DNA from 4 places in the Streptomyces sp. NPDC097595 genome. Region 1 is predicted to be linked to each of the others. Evidence: riboswitches for the same ligand, from Rfam matches in the RefSeq annotation. Region 1 holds a riboswitch; each other region holds the start of a gene.

Region 1 (4,201 bases):
ACGGGCCCCGGGTCAGCAGATGGCCGAACCGCCCGTCCGGGACGTCCTGTCCGGCGTCGTCCACGATGCGGATCTCGTCGTCCTCGGAGATCGGCCGGCCCTGGGTGGAGACGACGGTCTCGTAGTCGTCGTCCAGGCGCGTGTAGTTGACGAGGCCCTCGGCCATGCCGAAGACCTGCATCAGCCGGCAGCCGAGCGCCGGTTCGAGGCGCCGGGCGGCCGTCTCACTGTATTTGGCGCCGCCGACCAGGATCAGCTCCAGGCTCGACAGGTCCTGCTCCGCCGCAGCGGCCGCGTCCGTCCACACCAGGGCGAGCGGTGGCACCATGCCCGTCATGGTGACGCGCTCCCGCTCGATCACCGGGAACGCCGTGGCCGGGTCGGGGCGCGGGCAGAGGACCACGGTGCCGCCCGCGTACAGCGTGCCGAGCCAACCGGGTGAGCTCATCGGGAAGTTGTGCGCGGCGGGCAGGATCACGAGGAAGCGGGTGTCCGCGTCGACGCCGCAGATCTCGTTGGAGCCGCGCAGCGAGTAGATGTAGTCGTCGTGCGTACGGGGGATGAGCTTCGGCACCCCCGTGGTGCCGCCGGACAGCTGGAGGAAGGCCAGGTCGTGCGGTTCGGGCCCGTCCTCGGGCTCCCCGGCCGCGTCGCACGGCACATCGGACAGGGCGGTGTGCTCGCCCGGGTCGCCGACGACGAACACATGCTTCAGGCCGGGCGCCCGGTCCCGTACGGCGGTGGCGAGCGCGCGGTAGTCGAATCCGGCGTGCTGGTCCGGGATGACGTAGGCGACGGCCTCGGCGAAGGAGCAGAAGTAGCCGATCTCCGTCTCGCGGTGGGCGGGCAGCGCGTATACGGGGAGTGCGCCGATCCGGAAGAGGGCGAAGACGACCTCGGCGAACTCGGCGATGTTGGGCAGCTGGACGACTACCCGGTCGCCCTTGGCTATCCCGCGCGCCCGGAAGCCGGCCGCCAGCCGGGCCGCGCGCTCGTCCAGCTCCCGGTACGTCCAGGCGCGGCGCCCGGGCGCGGGGTCGATCAGCGCGACGCGGTCGCCGTGGGCCTCGGCCCGTTCGCGCAGCATGCCGGTGAAGGTCTCGCCGCGCCAGTGCCCGGCCGCGCGGTAGCGGGCGGCGAACTCCGCGGGCCAGGTCGGGGCGTCTTCGTACGGTGAGGCAGTCATCGTTCCAGGTCTCCAGGGGGATGGCCGTTGTGAGGGCGCCGGTCGGACGGGTCAGGCGCGCAGGGTGGCGCCGCCGTCGACGTACAGGTCGTGCAGGGTGATGTGGCGGGCCCGGTCGGACACGAGGAAGGCGACCGCCTCGGCGATGTCGGCCGGTTCGGCGATGCGGCCGAGCGGGATGCCCGTGCGGTAGCTCGCCAGGTCCCCGGCTATGACGCGCTGCGCGGCGGGCCCGTCGTCGTGCGCCTCACCGGCCGGCCACATCCCGCGCTGCATGTCGGTGAGCGTGGAGCCGGGCGAGACCGTGTTGCAGCGGACGCCCCGGGGGGCCAGTTCCAGGCCGAGGCACTTGGTGAACATGACGGAGGCGGCCTTCGACGCGGCGTACGCCGCCATGGTCGTACGGGGGATGCCGGCGGCGTTGGACGCGACGGTGACGATGCTGCCCGCGCCCCGCTCCGCCATCCGGCGCGCCACGGACCGCGAGACGTGGAAGACCCCGTCCGTGTTGACGGCGAACGTCGCCCGCCAGTCCTCGTCGGTCAGCTCGGTGACGGGTGAACAGCGCAGTATCCCGGCCACGTTGACCGCGATGTCGAGAGCGCCGAGCGTGTCCTCCGCCTCCGCGACCAGGGCCTCGACGGCGGCCGCGTCCGTGACGTCCAGCGCCCGGGCCACGACGCTCCCTTCGTGCTCCCGGGCGAGGGCGTCGACGCCCTCCGGGGCCGCGTCGGTCGCCAGGACCCGGCAGCCGCGCGCGACGAGCGCCCGCACGACCGCCTCTCCTATGCCGCGTCCGGCTCCCGTCACGAGGGCGAGCCGCCCGGTGAGTTCCTGGTCGGCCGGGGCGACGGAAGGACGGGAAGAAGGGGCGGAATGCGGCGCCATGGTCTTGGGGTCTCCCTGTGACGGTGAACGAGGGGCGGCAACACTTAGGTAAGCCTAACCATAGAGTGATCACGCGAGCGAGGGGGTCGGAACCCGCGATCCTGGCCGTTCCCGGGTCGCCGGATGCCCTTTTTGCACCTACTTGAGCAAAAAGTCAATTACGGGCGATCAGGGCGGTTTTGATGGTGCCAGACACACTCAAAACGGACTAATGCTTCTATTACGCCCACAGTGGGCAGCGTCACGTCAGCCGTTTCTGACGCGCAATCCGATCTCCCGGTTCCCAGTCGTGCCAAGAAATTTGACTTCCCCCGACTCGGGCGATCATGAGCATTTCCTTTGATTGATCTTGCAAAACAATTGTGATCAGCAATTCCGGGCTTGTTCCGGCTGTCGTTTCTCGCTTACGGTCCCGTCATCAATCCGGATGGAACGCCGAATCCTGCCGCCGTCCGGGAACCCGACCACTCACGTACGGCAGGAGCGGGGGACCCAGGTTTGCCGCCGGTCCGGAATCCGGAGCGGCTAGGGGTGAAGTCGCCATGTGCGACCGGACATCTCCAGTCCGAACCCGACAGCTCACCTCGTAGGCGACGGAGAGGAAATACGCCATGACCCTCACGGGTAAGCACCGTCGTGCCAAGTCCGCGTCCCTGACCCGCGGTTTCATCGCCGTCAGCGCGGGCGGAGCCGTTCTCGCGCTCCCCCTGATCTCGGCCGGATCGGCCTCCGCCGCCCCCGCCAAGACCGTCGTCGCCGAAAAGGCCGCGGCCCCGACTTCCGTCGCCGGCAAGGAAATTGCCGTGCGCAAGGCCGCGCCCACCACCTATTCCGTGGTGTCCGGCGATTCGCTTTACAAGATCGCCCAGGGGCATTCCCTCAGCGGCGGCTGGGAGCGGCTGTACAAGGACAACCGCGGTGCCGTCGGCGGCAACCCCGACCTCATTCACCCGGGCCTGAAGCTCACCATCGGCGCCAAGTCCGAGGCCGCCGCCCCCAAGGCCGCGAAGAAGAGCGCATTCAAGGCGGAGACCGCCGAGAAGAACGGCGACACCGCCCCCCGGACGGAGAGCGCCGACCGCGCCGACCGCTCCGAGCGCACCGTCGTCCCGGTCGCCGCCGAGAAGCCCGCCGAGACCCAGGCGTCCGTCACGTACACCGACGACCTCGACGGCTGGATCAAGGAATCCCTGGCGATCATGGCGCAGCATGGCATCCCCGGCAGCTACGACGGCATCTACCGCAACATCATGCGCGAGTCCTCGGGCAACCCGATGGCGATCAACAACTGGGACATCAACGCCGTCAACGGCACCCCCTCCAAGGGGCTGCTCCAGGTGATCCAGCCCACCTTCGACGCGTACCACGTGCCCGGTACGTCGATGGACCTCTACGACCCGGTCGCCAACATCACGGCCGCGTGCAACTACGCCGCCGCCACGTACGGCTCGATGGACAACGTCTTCGGCGCGTACTGATCCACACCGGCCCCGCGCTCGGGGCAGGGTCGTGAGCAGGGGCGGGAAGAAGCGGAAGCGCTTCTTCCCGCCCCTTTCGCGTGCCCTGCCGCCCACGGTGGCCCCGGCCCCGGAATGCGAGGGCACGGCAAGGCGCGGATGCTGGAACGGTCAGCGTCTCTAGGAGGTCAGTCATGGGCATGCTCGACAAGATCAAGGACATGATCAAGGGGCATCCGGACCAGGCCCGCCAGGGAGTCGAGAAGGGCGGCGACTACGTCGACAAGAAGACCGGCGGCAAGTACAGCGGCCAGGTCGACTCGGCCCAGCAGAAGGCCAATGACCAGTTCGGTGACAGGCCGGACCAGGGCCGGTAATCGCTGGCCCGGACCGTGCGGGAGCGGTGGACGCCACAGCCGTGGTGTCCACCGCTCCCGCGTGTCGCGCCGCGCCCCGCCGGCCGTGCGGGCCCGGGGGGCGCCTCCGACGTGCCGCACCGGCCGCCCGGGAGCATGCTGGCTGTGTGACCTGGCACGGCGCGGCCGGGCGGCTGCCGTTCGGCCCGAGCGGCGGACCGCCCGCAGGACCGGAGGACGGCCGGGCACCGGACGACCTGTCCCTGGTGCTCGCCCAGTCCGTCGTACACGCCGTCGAGGCGGTCGGCGGCCGG
Region 2 (4,201 bases), on a different contig from region 1:
GGCGCGCCAGGCGGCCTGGGTGAGCCCGGAACAGTCGAAGGAGTTCGGCCCGGTCGCGCCCCACACGTACGGCTTGCCCAGGGCGTTGTAGGCGAAGGCGACCGCCTGGGCGGCGCGGGCGTTGGGCGCGGCGACGGCGGAGCGCGGGGTGCCGCGGTCGGCGTGGCCGGCCCCGCGCCCGTCCTCGGAGGCGTCGTAGGAGGCGCGCTCGGCCGGGGTGAGGCGGGCGAGCAGGCGGCGGGCTTCGGCCAGCTTGGCGCGGACGGTCGCCCGGTGCTCCTTCAGGGCGGCCTGCCGGGAGGCCAGCTCGGTGAGCCTGCCGGCCGCCTCGGCGCGTACCTGGGCGATCTCCGCGACCTGGCGGCGCACCGAGCGCACCTCGGTGGCCCGGCGCTCACCGGCCTGCTCCGCGTAGGTGGCGCGGCGCAGGTACTGGTCCGGGTCGGAGGAGAGCGCCAGCTGCACGGAGGGGTCGATCCCGCCGGACCGGTACTGCGCGGCGGCGTACGCGCCGAGCACGTCGCGGGCGGTGTTGAGGCGGGCGGTCCTGCGGGCGGCCTCGTCGCGCAGGGCGTCGACCGACTTGGCGGCGGCGGTCGCCTCGGACTTCGCGCCGTTGTACTTCTCGGTGGCGACCTCCGCCTCCCGGTACAGCCGGTCCACCTGGGCCTTGACCTGCTTCGCGGTGGGCGCGGGGTCCGCGTGCGCGGCTCCGGGCAGCACGGCGGCCGTCGCGGCTCCGGCGACGGCGAGGGTCGCCGCGGTGCGGGCCGCGGAGGCGGTGGTGAGGCGCTGCCTGGGTTTGCGATGCGCTGCCACGGGGGCGGGCGTCCTTCCGTGCGACGGCCCGACGGGGTGTACCGGCGGGATGCTCCGGTGGCCGGCGAGGACGGTCCCTGGTCCACGGCCACCGGGAAGGGACGCTAATCCGAGGTCACGGAAAGGTGTCGTTATGGCGGTTATTGCCCGCTCTTGGCGTGGCATTGTCGCCGGATGACCGCTCTTGAAGCCCGGGTGACCAGGAGAAGGGCGACAGAATCAGGCAAAAAGTGCATTCATCATTCAAGCGACCCGTAGGCCCCACCCTGCCCGGAGCGGTCCGGGGAGCGGGTTCTAGGGTGCGGAACCATGCGCGTACTCATCGATTTCGTCGTCGCCCTGCACATCATCGGCATCGCCGCCCTGCTCGGCGGCTTCCTCGGCCAGATGAAGGCGATGAAGGCCGGCACCGCCCGGTTCGTCCCCGGGATGCTGCACGGTGCGCTGACCATGCTCGTCACCGGTGTCGCCCTGGTCGGCCTGGACCAGGCCGACGACCACCCCGTGAACAACGTCAAGATCGGGATCAAGCTGCTGTTCCTGGTCGTGATCCTGGGGCTCGTCTACATCAAGAGGGACGAGGAGAAGGTCGAGAAGGGGGCCTTCGCGGCGGTCGGCGCGCTGACCCTGGCGAACATCTTCATCGCCACGCTCTGGACCTGAGCCGCGCCAAGCGGGAGGGCCGGTCCGCGCGGACCGGCCCTCTTCCCCGGTCAGGCCGGGCGCACACTCCCGTAGATCGGCATGTAGTAGATCGACTCCTCGCGCACGTTCGCCCCGGGCTTCGGCGCGTGGATCATCATCCCGTCGCCCTTGTAGATCCCGACGTGGCTGATGTCGTCGTAGAAGAAGACCAGGTCACCGGGTTGCAGATCGGCCGTCGCGATCCGCGTCCCGACGTTCACCTGGTCCCAGGTGGTACGCGGGATGTCGACGCCCGCCGCCTTCCAGGCCGCCTGCGTCAGTCCTGAGCAGTCGTACGAGGAGGGGCCGGTCGCCCCCCAGACGTACGGCTTGCCGAGCTGGGCGCGGGCGAACGCGAGGACCTTCTCCGCCTTCGTGGAGGCGCTGCTCCCGGAGCCGGTGTCCGAGCCGGAACCCGTCTCCGTACCGCCGCCGCCCGACTCCTTGGCCTTCTGCTCGGCTTCCTTCCGGGCGGCGGCCTGCTTCTTCGCCAGCTCGGCGGCCTTCCGCTCGGCCTCCGCCTCCTTCTTGCGCTCCAGCTCCGCCAGACGCGCCTTCTCCTCGGCGGTCAGCTTCGACAGCAGCGTCCGGGCCTCGGTCAGCTTCGTCTGGACGTTCTGCTTGCTGGTGCGCAGATCGGCCTGCGACTCGGTCAGCGTCTCCAGGCTCTCCACGGCCTCGGCCCGCTGCTTGGACACCTTCGCCTGCTGCGTACGGAACTCCGTGACCGCCTGCTGCTGGCGCTCGGCCATCCGGTCCATGAGGTGCGTCTGGTCGAAGAACGACTGAGGGTCGTCGGCCAGGAAGAAGGTCGCGGTCGGCGCGAGGCCGCCGTTGCGGTACTGGGCGGCGGCGTAGTTGCCCAGCGTCCTGCGGGCGTCGTTCACCTTCTCGGTGCGCTTGGCCACGTCGTCCAGGAGCGAGTCGACCTTGGACTTCTGCTGGTCCGTGGCCTCCTTGGCCTGGTTGTACTTCTGGGTCGCGGTGCCGGCCTGCCGGTACAGGTCGTCGACCTTCTTCTGGACTTCCTCGATGCTCGGCTTCGGCGCGGGCGCGGCCATCGCGCTCTGGGAGGACAGCAGGGTCACCGAGGCCAGCGCGGCCGAGGTCAGCCCGACGGCCGGGGCGGTGGAGCGCATCCGGGTGCGCGGTTTGCGATGCGACGCCAAGGCCGGCATCTCCTTCCGTGGACCGCCTACCGGGTTAGCTGTCGGGTTCGGGCGGAACGGAAGGCTGCCCTACGGTCCGGTGGGGAAGGACCGATTCACCCCGGTACTGCGTGTGGGTCCCCGGTTCCGGGCGGGCCCGGATTCGGCGTGGCGGCACGCTCGGCGTAGGTCGCCTCTGGGGGTACGGGCCGTCCGAACGTGCACGCTAGCCAACTGATGGGGCCGCTGTGAAGGTTGGTGTGCGATATGCCCGATACATTTCCGTGACCTTTTCGGAGCGGGACCGGGTGTCAGTGGAGAGCTTTAGACTCGGACAGCGATGAGCAGCCTCTTTGACGACAGTTTCCTGGCCGGCCTCCAGCAGGAGGAGGACGCGCCCCCGCCGCCCCCCGAGGACTCCGCACCCGAAGCGGTGCCGGAGGACCTGTTCGCGGGCGTGTTCGAGGGGCCCCCGCCGCCCCGTGACGCGTACTACCGCGACGGCGCGCACCGCCCGGTCATCGACCCCGAGGCGCTGCTCGACGGGCTGAACACCGAGCAGCGCGCCGCCGTCGTGCACGCCGGGTCGCCCCTGCTCATCGTCGCGGGCGCCGGCTCCGGCAAGACCAGGGTGCTCACCCACCGCATCGCCCACCTGCTGGCCGAGCGGGGCGTCCACCCCGGCCAGATCCTGGCGATCACCTTCACCAACAAGGCCGCCGGCGAGATGAAGGAGCGCGTCGAGCAGCTCGTCGGGCCCCGGGCCAACGCGATGTGGGTCATGACCTTCCACAGCGCCTGCGTCCGCATCCTGCGCCGCGAGTCCAAGAAGCTCGGCTTCACGTCCTCGTTCTCGATCTACGACGCGGCCGACTCCAAGCGGCTCATGGCCCTGGTCTGCCGCGATCTGGAGCTGGACCCGAAGCGGTACCCGCCGAAGTCCTTCACCGCCAAGGTCTCCAACCTCAAGAACGAGCTCATCGACGAGGAGACCTTCGCGGGCCAGGCGGCCGACGGCTTCGAGAAGACGCTCGCCCAGGCGTACGCGATGTACCAGGCCCGGCTGCGCGAGGCCAACGCGCTGGACTTCGACGACATCATCATGACGACGGTCCACCTGCTCCAGGCGTTCCCGGACGTCGCGGAGCACTACCGCCGCCGCTTCCGGCACGTCCTGGTCGACGAGTACCAGGACACCAACCACGCCCAGTACACGCTGGTACGCGAGCTGGTCGGCCCGGCCGGTCCGGAGAACGCCCCCGCCGAGCTGTGCGTCGTGGGTGACGCCGACCAGTCGATCTACGCCTTCCGGGGCGCGACCATCCGCAACATCCTCCAGTTCGAGGAGGACTACCCGGACGCGACGACGATCCTCCTGGAGCAGAACTACCGCTCCACCCAGACGATCCTGTCCGCAGCCAACGCGGTCATCGAGCGCAACGAGAGCCGCCGCCCCAAGAACCTCTGGACCAACGCCGGCACCGGCGCCCGCATCACGGGCTACGTCGCGGACACCGAGCACGACGAGGCCCAGTTCGTCGCCGAGGAGA
Region 3 (4,201 bases), on a different contig from region 1:
GCGCAGATGGCGCAGCACGGGGACGCCGCGGGTGTCGAAGCCGGTGGTGACCATGACGGTGCCGACCGAACGCGTGAGGTCGGCGACCGCCCGCTCGAAGCGTTCGGCCACGTCGTCCGGGTCGGTGCCCGGCCGGATGATGTCGTTGCCGCCGGCGCAGAAGCTCACCAGATCGGGGGCGAGTTCCTTGGCGCGGGGCACCTGCTCCTCGACTATCTGGTCGAGGAGGCGTCCTCGTACGGCGAGATTGGCGTACCGGAAGTCCCCGGTCGCCGGGCCGGGCTCCGGGAGCCGGTCCGCGAGGAGTACCGCGAGCCGGTCGGCCCAGCCGACGAACCTTCCGTCCGGGCCGGGGTCGCCGACTCCCTCGGTGAAGCTGTCGCCAATCGCCGCGTACGACCCGATGGCGCCCTGTCGGTCGACGGCGCCCTGCTGGAGGTTGTTCGAATCGTCTGCCACAACCGCATATCCTGCACCCCGGAATGTGACCTACGCGACCGTAATAAGGGGTTGACGGGTGGTGAGATAAACCACCCGGTCAGTTTTCGGTAAAGGGGGAATAAGCAGAGGGACGGCGCACCGCCGTGCGCCGTCCCTCTGTGTCGTTCAGGGGCCCGGATCACCGGGCCGGTACTGCCTGGATCAGACGTTGATCCCGTGCGACGCCAGGTAGGCGATCGGGTCGATGTCCGAGCCGTACTCCGGGCCGGTGCGGATCTCGAAGTGGAGGTGCGGGCCGGTGGCGTTGCCGGTGGCGCCGGAGAGGCCGACCTGCTGGCCCACGGTCACGGTCTGGCCCGCCGAGACGGAGAGCGAGGACATGTGGCCGTACTGGGAGTAGTGGCCGTCGGCGTGCTTGATGACGACCTGGTTGCCGTAGGCGCCGCCCCAGCCGGCGGTGACGACGGTGCCGGAGGTGATGGCCTTCACGCTGGTGCCGGTGGAGACGGGGAAGTCGATGCCGGTGTGGCTGCCGCTGGACCAGCTGGCACCGGAGGCGCGGTAGGCGGTGGTGTGGTTGCCGGGGACCGGGTGGACGTAGCCGGAGGCGTTGTCCTGGGAGGCCGGGGCCTCGGTCTGCGCCTCGGTCTTGGTCTCGACCTTCGTCTCGGCCTTGGGTGCGGCCTTCGCCTCGGTCTTCTCCGCCGTCTTGGCGGGGGCCTTGGACGGGGTCGCGGCGGCGGGGGCCGCCTTGGCGCCGAGGGTGAGCTTCATGCCCGGGAAGATCAGGCTCGGGTTCTCGCCGACGGCCTCGCGGTTGTCCTGGTACAGCTTGTGCCAGCCGCCCTTGAGGTGGTGCTGGGCCGCGATCTTCGACAGGTAGTCGCCGGAGACGACCGAGTACGTGGTGGTGCCGGCGCTCTTCGCGGGCTTGGCCGGGGCGGTGTGCGCGGCGACCGACTTCGACGTGGCCGGGGCGGACTGCTCCGCGGCGTGGGCACCGGTGGCGCCGAGCAGCGGAAGCGCGATGACGGCTCCGCCGGCGCTCGCGGCGACGACGCCACGGGCGATGGTGCTGGACTTGGGACGGCGGTGCTTACCCGAATTGGGCATGAAGAATTTCCTCTCCGGCGCCTGCGAGGTGAGCTGTCGGGTTCGGGCTGGAGATGCCCGGCCGCGCCTGGCGCGACTTCACCCCTAGCCGTCCGGTCGTCCCGGTCGGCGGCTTACCTGGTTCCCCCGCTCCTGCCACACGGTGAAGTGGATGCGAATTCCGGACGGCGGCAGGATTGGGCGTTCCATCCGGATGGCATGGAACGTAAGCGAGCCGGGACGGCGGAAACAAGCCACGTGTTCGGCACCGGATTCCGCACCGGAATTGCGGTGCGGAATTCCGGTCACACTCCGTGGATTACGGATCTTGGCTTTCCGCGCGGCGCGGGGACTACCCAGCCGGGCCGTCACCACACACCGTCACGGATATGATCCCGCTCACGAGCGGGTGATCATCTCCCGCACAACCGGGGCAGGTTGGGCATATCCCATCAATACGGACATGTCGCGGTCGTCCTCCGCGTCGACGGGGAGCGGGCGGCCGAGATGATTGCCCCAGGAACCGATGTCGTATCGTCGCGGTCGTGGGCCCGTCGGCGACACGCGCCGGGGCAGAGCCTCCAGGAGTGACCGTGACGCAGCAGCTGCCGCAGACCCCGCCGGCGGAGCCCGTACTCACCGGCGTCCGCAACTTCCGCGACGTGGGCGGCCTGCCCACCACCGACGGCCGCCAAGTCCGGCACGGCAGGCTCTACCGCAGCGGCCACCTGGCACACGCCACGGCCGAGGACGCGACGTTCCTCGGCGGGCTCGGCCTGCACACGGTCTTCGACTTCCGCAACACGGCGGACCACAAGCTGGACGGCCTGGACATCGAGCTGCCCGGCGTACGGAATGTGAGCATCCCGCTCAGCGACCCGGCGGACGGCGCGGAGTTCTGGCGGATGGTGCGCGACGGCAACATCGCGGAGCTGCGCTCGATCCTGGCCGACGGCAAGGGGACCCGCCGCATGGTCGCCTCGTACCGCTCGATCATCCTGGAGCGCACCGCCGAGCACAGCCGGGTGCTGCACGCCCTGGCCGAGGACAGCGTGCCCGCCCTGATGCACTGCGCGGCCGGCAAGGACCGGGCCGGGCTCTCCATCGCGGTGACGCTGCTGGCGGTGGGCGTCGGACGCGAGACCATCGAGGCCGACTACCTCAAGTCGAACGACGCGCACCGCCGCTACCGCATCCGGCGCAGCGACACCTCGGCCGCCGGGTTGTCCCCGGAGGTGCTGGAGCTGCTCAACCCGCTCTTCGGCGCCCAGCCCGACTACCTCGCCGCGGCCTTCGCCGCCATCGACGAGACCTGGGGCGGCACCGACCGCTATCTCGCCGACGGGCTGAAGCTCACGCCCGCCACCCGTGAGCAGCTGCGCGAACGCCTCCTCGACGAGAGCTGAGCCGGCTCCCCCTACTGGTTGTGCATGCCGACCGCGAAGAGCAGGTACAGGAACGCGGCGATGACATGCCCGACCACGAGATAGGCGAAGAGGCGGATGACGAGTCCGCGCGGCATCTTCTTCTCCTGGGTGTCGGCGCCGGGACGCGGGGCCGGGGTGAGCGGGTCGTAGTGCTCTGAATCGGACATGACGGGCCTCTCAGCGACGGTGGACCTGGCCACCGAGGCACAGGTCGGCGGCGGGGCTCTGCAGCAGGGTGTGGACGAAGAGCAGCTCGGCGCCCTCGGGTTCGGGGGCGGCGATCCGGTGCGGGGTGAGCGAGTCGAAGTGCGCGCCGTCCCCGGGCGCGAGGTCGTGGACCGTCTCGCCGAGCGTCACCCGGAGGCGGCCGCTCAGGACGTACAGCCACTCCTCGCCGGGGTGGACGCGGACCAGGTCGCCCTGGGCGCCGTACGGGACGCGGACGCGCAGCGCCTGCATCGCCCGGCCGGAGCCGCCGGCCTGCTGGTACAGCCAGCCGTCGGCGGCCGGGCCCTCGAACGGGCGGCCGCGGACGATCGCGTCACGTTCCGGGGGCATCTCGCCGAGCAGCTCGGAGACCGTCGTACCGTAGATCCTGGCCAGCTGGAGCAGCATCGGCAGCGAGGGCTGGCGCCGGCCCGTTTCGAGCCGGGAGAGGTGGGCGGGCGAGAGCCCGGCCCGCTGGGCCGCGGTCTCCAGGGTGAGACCACGGCCTCGGCGCAGATCGCGCAGGCGTGGCGCGACACCGGGCAGCTCACCGGCCGCCAGGTCGTCCGGAGGGTTCATACCTCCATTGGGCCCAAGAATTTCCCCTGAGGCAAATTTCTTGCCTCAGGGGCAAAACGCCTCAGCGGTTGGCGACGGCCTGCTTCACCAGGGTCCGTCCGAAGTCCCACATCAGTCCCCCGCCGCTGTGCGCGTCGTCCATGACGGCGGTGAACGCCTCCACGAAGCGGTCGACGTCCGCGTCATCGATGACCAGCGGCGGGATCAGCTTGATCACTTCGAGGTGGTCGCCGGAGACCTGGGTCAGGATGCGGTGCTTCTGGAGCAGCGGCACGACGACCATCTGCGCGAAGAGCCCCTTGCGGGCCGCCTGAAGCATGGTCCAGCGGCTGCGCAACTTCAGCGAGGTGGGGCGGCCGAACTCGATGCCGATCATCAGCCCGCGCCCCCGCACCTCGTGCAGCAGCTCGTAGCGCCCGACGAGCGCGGACAGCCGCTCACGGAGCAGGTCGCCG
Region 4 (4,201 bases), on a different contig from region 1:
GTACCGGGAGACGAGGTTGTAGTGCGGCTGGAGCGCCACATAGCGGGCCAGGCCCTCGCGTTCGGAGAAGTCCAGCGAGGCGCGCAGCCGCGCGGCGCTGATGTTGGAGGCGGCGATCTCGCGGACCTTGCCCTCCTTCACCAGCTCGTCGAGGGCGGTGATGATCTCCTCGACCGGGACGGTCTCGTCGTCGAAGTGCGTGTAGTACAGGTCGATGTGGTCCGTGCCGAGCCGGCGCAGCGACTCCTCGGCGGCCGACTTGATGGTGGGCGCCGAGAGGCCCTTGTAGCCGGGGAGGGCACCGACCTTGGTGGCCACCACGACATCGGACCGGTTGCCGCGCGAGGCGAGCCACTTGCCGATGACGGTCTCGGACTCGCCGCCCTCATTGCCGGGAACCCAGTGCGAGTAGGCGTCGGCGGTGTCCACGAAGTTGCCGCCGGCCGCCGCGTACGCGTCGAGAACGGCGAAGGACTGGTCCTCGTCCGCGGTCCAGCCGAAGACGTTTCCACCGAGGCAGAGCGGGAAGACCTGGAGGCCGGACGGGCCGAGATTGCGCAGTGAAGTCATGAGTGGAACAACGGCTTCCGGCCCGCTCGCTATTCCGGCCCACTCGCCATTCCGTGCCGTCTACATCCGGCGGCCCGCGGCCACGCGAACCGGCAGCCCTGACGTCGGGGGGGGTATGCGTCAGGGCTGCCGGGGTTCGGAAGGCCGCGTGCGGGAAGGGCGGCCGGGCGTATGCGGGGAAGGGCCGGGGCGCCGGAAGAGAGGAGACCTCAGACGGTCAGACCGCGGGCGCGCAGCCAGGCCATCGGGTCGATGCCGGTGCCGTCCGGGGTGTGGACCTCCAGGTGGAGGTGCGGGCCGGTCACGTTGCCGGTCGCGCCGACGCGGCCGATGGTGTCGCCGGTGGTGACCTTCTGGCCGACCGTGACGCCGATCGAGGACTGGTGGCAGAACCACAGCTCGGTGCCGTCCTCCAGCTCCAGCACCGTGCGGTAGCCGTAGGCGCCGGACCAGCCGGCCGACTTGATGGTGCCGGTGTGGATGGCCTTGATCGGGGTGCCGGTCGGGGCCGCGAAGTCGAGGCCCGTGTGGTAGCCGGAGGACCACATCGAACCGGCCTCGCCGAACGTCGAGGTGATCGTGTACGAGGAGGTGGGGATGGCGTAGCTGGCGGCGAGCTTGGCCAGGCGCAGGGCCTCGGCCTTCTTCTTCGCCTCCTCCTCCGCCTTCTTCTTCTCGGCGGCGGCCTTGGCCTCGGCCTCGTCCTGCTGCTTCTTCGCCTCGGCGGCCGCCTTCTCGGCAGCGGCCTTCTCCTCGGCCGCCTTCGCCTCGGCGTCGGCGGCACCCTGCTGCTGCTCGGCCTGCTGGAGGATGCGGGCGCGCAACGCCTCGCCGGCGTCCGTGGTGCCCTGCTCGGCCTCGGTGGTGGTGATGCCGGCGGTGGTCAGCGGGGCGGCGGCGGTGGCGGTCGCGGGGGTTTCGGCCTCGCTCTCGCCGGAGAACAACGCGCCTACGCCGGGAAGGGACTTGGCGTCGGGGAGATTGTCCGCGATGGAATCGGGAAGAGAGATGGAGACCGGCGGTTTGCTCTGCGCGGTGGCCATGCCGCCCGCGCCGACGGCCGCGATGACACCGACGCCGAGGACGGTGGAGCTACGGGCCAGACCATTGCGCTGCTTGGCGACACGGTGCTTGCCGCGGACGGGGCGGACGGACTCCTCGGTGGGGTTCCATTCCTCCCAGGTCCGCTCGGAGTCGGCGTCGTCGGCGCGGAAGCCGCTGCCGAAACCGGCGCCGGTGGCGAAGCCGTTGCCCTGATCGGTCACGTAGTCACCGCCCTGTTCCGGGATGTAGGCGGTGCCGGGGCCGGACGCGAAGTCGGCGCCGTACTCGGGCACGAACCGGGAAGGCGATTCGGGGGCAGGCTTGTTGGACGCCACGCGGGCGCGCTCCTTTCCTTCCTTCTCGCCTACCGGGTTAGCTGACGGGTTCGGAGCAGGAAGGTCTCCTACGGGTTCCTTCGCCTCTTGTGAAGACGACGATGCCCGATTCACCCCATGTAGGTGGTTCCCCGGTTCCCTTGCGGAATTCGGCGCACGCGCGCGGCGCCGTCCTGACGACGGCTGGGACAACCGCGCTGCGTTATCGAACGTTAATAGACAGACGGCTCCGATTCCAAGCTGTTCCCACTGATCGTTCACGTGCTCGGCCTGGACTTACGGGGCACAACAGGGTGGAATCGGGCGAGTTGATCGGCGTTCAGCCACTACGCGTTTTCTGACGTTGCGTCAACTGTTATGCGGAGCGGCGCCCCTCAGTCACTGAGCGTGGTACCCCGCTTGACGATCTTCACCGTCCTGCGCCGGTCGGGCTGCCCCTTCGCCGGCCTGGCCACCGCGAGCAGCGCCATGTCGTCGGTCGACTCGCCCCCCGTATGCAGCCGTACGTCGTCGGTCAGCGCGGACAGCAGCTCCTCCGGGCCGGGGAAGAGCCGCCCGCCCAGCCGCTCCGCGGGGTCGTAGAAGACACCGTCGGCGTCCCGGGCCTCCGACAGGCCGTCCGTGTAGAACAGCAGCGTCCCGCCGGCCGGCAGCTCCCACTCGTCCGAGCGGTCCGGCCGCACCCCCAGGTCCATGCCCAGCGGAAGCGCGGGCTCCGAGGGCGTCAGTGCCTCCACCGCCCCGTCCCCGTGCAGCAGCAGCGGATCCGGATGGCCGCGGTTCACGATCCGTACGTGCTCCGCGCCCGGCGGGATCTCCGCGAGCACGGCGGTCACGAACCCCTCGAACGCGTCCAGATTGCTCCGCCGTACCGACTCACGCGCCAGCGCGCGCTCCAGCCGCTGCGCCACGCCCTCCAGCGACTTCTCCTGCTCGGCCGCCTCCCGGAACGCCCCGATCACCACCGCCACCGCGCCGACCGCCTCCAGCCCCTTCCCGCGCACATCGCCCAACACCAGCCGTACGCCGTACGGAGTGTCAGCGGCCGCGAAGAGGTCGCCCCCGACGAACTCGTCCGCCTGCGCCGCCTCGTACCGCGCGGCCACCTGGAGTCCGCCGATCCGCTCGGGCGGGGCGGGCAGCACGGCCCGCATGGCCGTCTCGGCGATGATCCGGGCGGATGCCAGCTGATCGTTCCCGCGCCGCACGACCCGGTTGATCACCCCGGCCTGGAAGGCGACCGTCAGCACGGTGAGCATCTCGATGAACGGGACCGCGCCCGGTAGGTCCCCGGTGTAGAGCCGCATCGCGGCGATCGCGACGACCCCGGCGAGCCCGATCCGGAGGGTGGCGCCGAGACCGAAGAACGGCGCGGCGATCAGCGGGGCGGCCGCGAATATCGGGACTGCGGTGAAGGCGGGCGGGGTGAAGTAGTCGAAGGCCACCCCCACGACGATCATCGCGGCGGGCAGCACCCGGACGAAGCGGCGGCTGCCCGCGCCGTCACGCCCTCGCCACCGTCGCGTCCACTTCCCCACCTGCGGTCTCCTGCCCGGTGCCGCCGCGGCCGGTACCGCGCACCCTCCCCCAGCCTCGCCGCTGCCCGGCCGGCGGGCGACTCCTCGGCCGCCGATGGGGCGAGGGGGCGGGGCGCCGACAATGCATCGGGCCCGGCACGCTGCTTGCGTGCCGGGCCCGATGTTTCAGTAGCGGGGACAGGATTTGAACCTGCGACCTCTGGGTTATGAGCCCAGCGAGCTACCGAGCTGCTCCACCCCGCGTCGGTGAACCCAACTCTACGTCATGTTCGGGGCCCTCATGACCACGGCCCGGCCGCCTCGGCCCGCGCACCCCTCCACCCCTCGGCCCACACCAACGGGCAATGGGGTGAATGCGGTGATATGACTGTTTTCAGATTCAGCAACCCGACGCGGATCCGGGAGTGGACGATGGACGACTATCCCCTGCTCAACCTGTTCTGGACGATGCTCTGGTTCTTCCTCTGGATCATGTGGCTCTTCCTCCTCTTCCGGGTCATCATGGACATCTTCCGCAGCCATGACCTGAGCGGCTGGGGCAAGGCCGGCTGGCTGATCCTGGCGCTGGTACTGCCCTATGTGGGCGTGCTGATCTACGTGATCGCGCGCGGCAAGTCCATGGGCAAGCGCGACGTCCAGGAGGCGAAGGAACGCGACGCAGCCTTCAAGGCGTACATCAGGGACGCGGCGGGTACGGAGGGCGGCGGCCACAAG

The links. A riboswitch is a leader RNA that binds a small molecule or an ion and turns the genes downstream of it on or off. The one in region 1 is predicted to bind cyclic di-AMP.
Region 2: linked by a shared signal. The riboswitch ahead of ACIQZN_RS07495 (NlpC/P60 family protein) and the one ahead of ACIQZN_RS14010 (transglycosylase SLT domain-containing protein) in region 1 are both predicted to bind cyclic di-AMP.
Region 3: linked by a shared signal. The riboswitch ahead of ACIQZN_RS01005 (peptidoglycan DD-metalloendopeptidase family protein) and the one ahead of ACIQZN_RS14010 (transglycosylase SLT domain-containing protein) in region 1 are both predicted to bind cyclic di-AMP.
Region 4: linked by a shared signal. The riboswitch ahead of ACIQZN_RS33340 (M23 family metallopeptidase) and the one ahead of ACIQZN_RS14010 (transglycosylase SLT domain-containing protein) in region 1 are both predicted to bind cyclic di-AMP.

Annotation. Positions count from the first base shown of each region.
Region 1 covers NZ_JBIWCN010000007.1:244,669-248,869, forward strand. The annotation lists gene ACIQZN_RS14000 ((2,3-dihydroxybenzoyl)adenylate synthase) at 1-1,186, opposite strand, end outside; gene ACIQZN_RS14005 (2,3-dihydro-2,3-dihydroxybenzoate dehydrogenase) at 1,238-2,074, opposite strand; cyclic di-AMP (ydaO/yuaA leader) riboswitch at 2,498-2,682, shown strand; gene ACIQZN_RS14010 (transglycosylase SLT domain-containing protein) at 2,686-3,552, shown strand; gene ACIQZN_RS14015 (Rv0909 family putative TA system antitoxin) at 3,726-3,908, shown strand; gene ACIQZN_RS14020 (SpoIIE family protein phosphatase) at 4,055-4,201, shown strand, end outside.
Region 2 covers NZ_JBIWCN010000004.1:83,275-87,475, reverse strand. The annotation lists gene ACIQZN_RS07505 (NlpC/P60 family protein) at 1-819, opposite strand, end outside; gene ACIQZN_RS07500 (hypothetical protein) at 1,129-1,482, shown strand; gene ACIQZN_RS07495 (NlpC/P60 family protein) at 1,533-2,681, opposite strand; cyclic di-AMP (ydaO/yuaA leader) riboswitch at 2,680-2,830, opposite strand; gene pcrA (DNA helicase PcrA) at 2,992-4,201, shown strand, end outside.
Region 3 covers NZ_JBIWCN010000001.1:226,475-230,675, reverse strand. The annotation lists gene ACIQZN_RS01010 (SGNH/GDSL hydrolase family protein) at 1-459, opposite strand, end outside; gene ACIQZN_RS01005 (peptidoglycan DD-metalloendopeptidase family protein) at 643-1,554, opposite strand; cyclic di-AMP (ydaO/yuaA leader) riboswitch at 1,558-1,714, opposite strand; gene ACIQZN_RS01000 (tyrosine-protein phosphatase) at 2,127-2,939, shown strand; gene ACIQZN_RS00995 (DUF6126 family protein) at 2,951-3,127, opposite strand; gene ACIQZN_RS00990 (helix-turn-helix domain-containing protein) at 3,138-3,746, opposite strand; gene ACIQZN_RS00985 (aspartate aminotransferase family protein) at 3,808-4,201, opposite strand, start outside.
Region 4 covers NZ_JBIWCN010000030.1:55,152-59,352, reverse strand. The annotation lists gene ACIQZN_RS33345 (aldo/keto reductase) at 1-570, opposite strand, end outside; gene ACIQZN_RS33340 (M23 family metallopeptidase) at 780-1,949, opposite strand; cyclic di-AMP (ydaO/yuaA leader) riboswitch at 1,961-2,114, opposite strand; gene ACIQZN_RS33335 (PP2C family protein-serine/threonine phosphatase) at 2,324-3,487, opposite strand; tRNA gene ACIQZN_RS33330 (tRNA-Met) at 3,657-3,730, opposite strand; gene ACIQZN_RS33325 (SHOCT domain-containing protein) at 3,899-4,201, shown strand, end outside.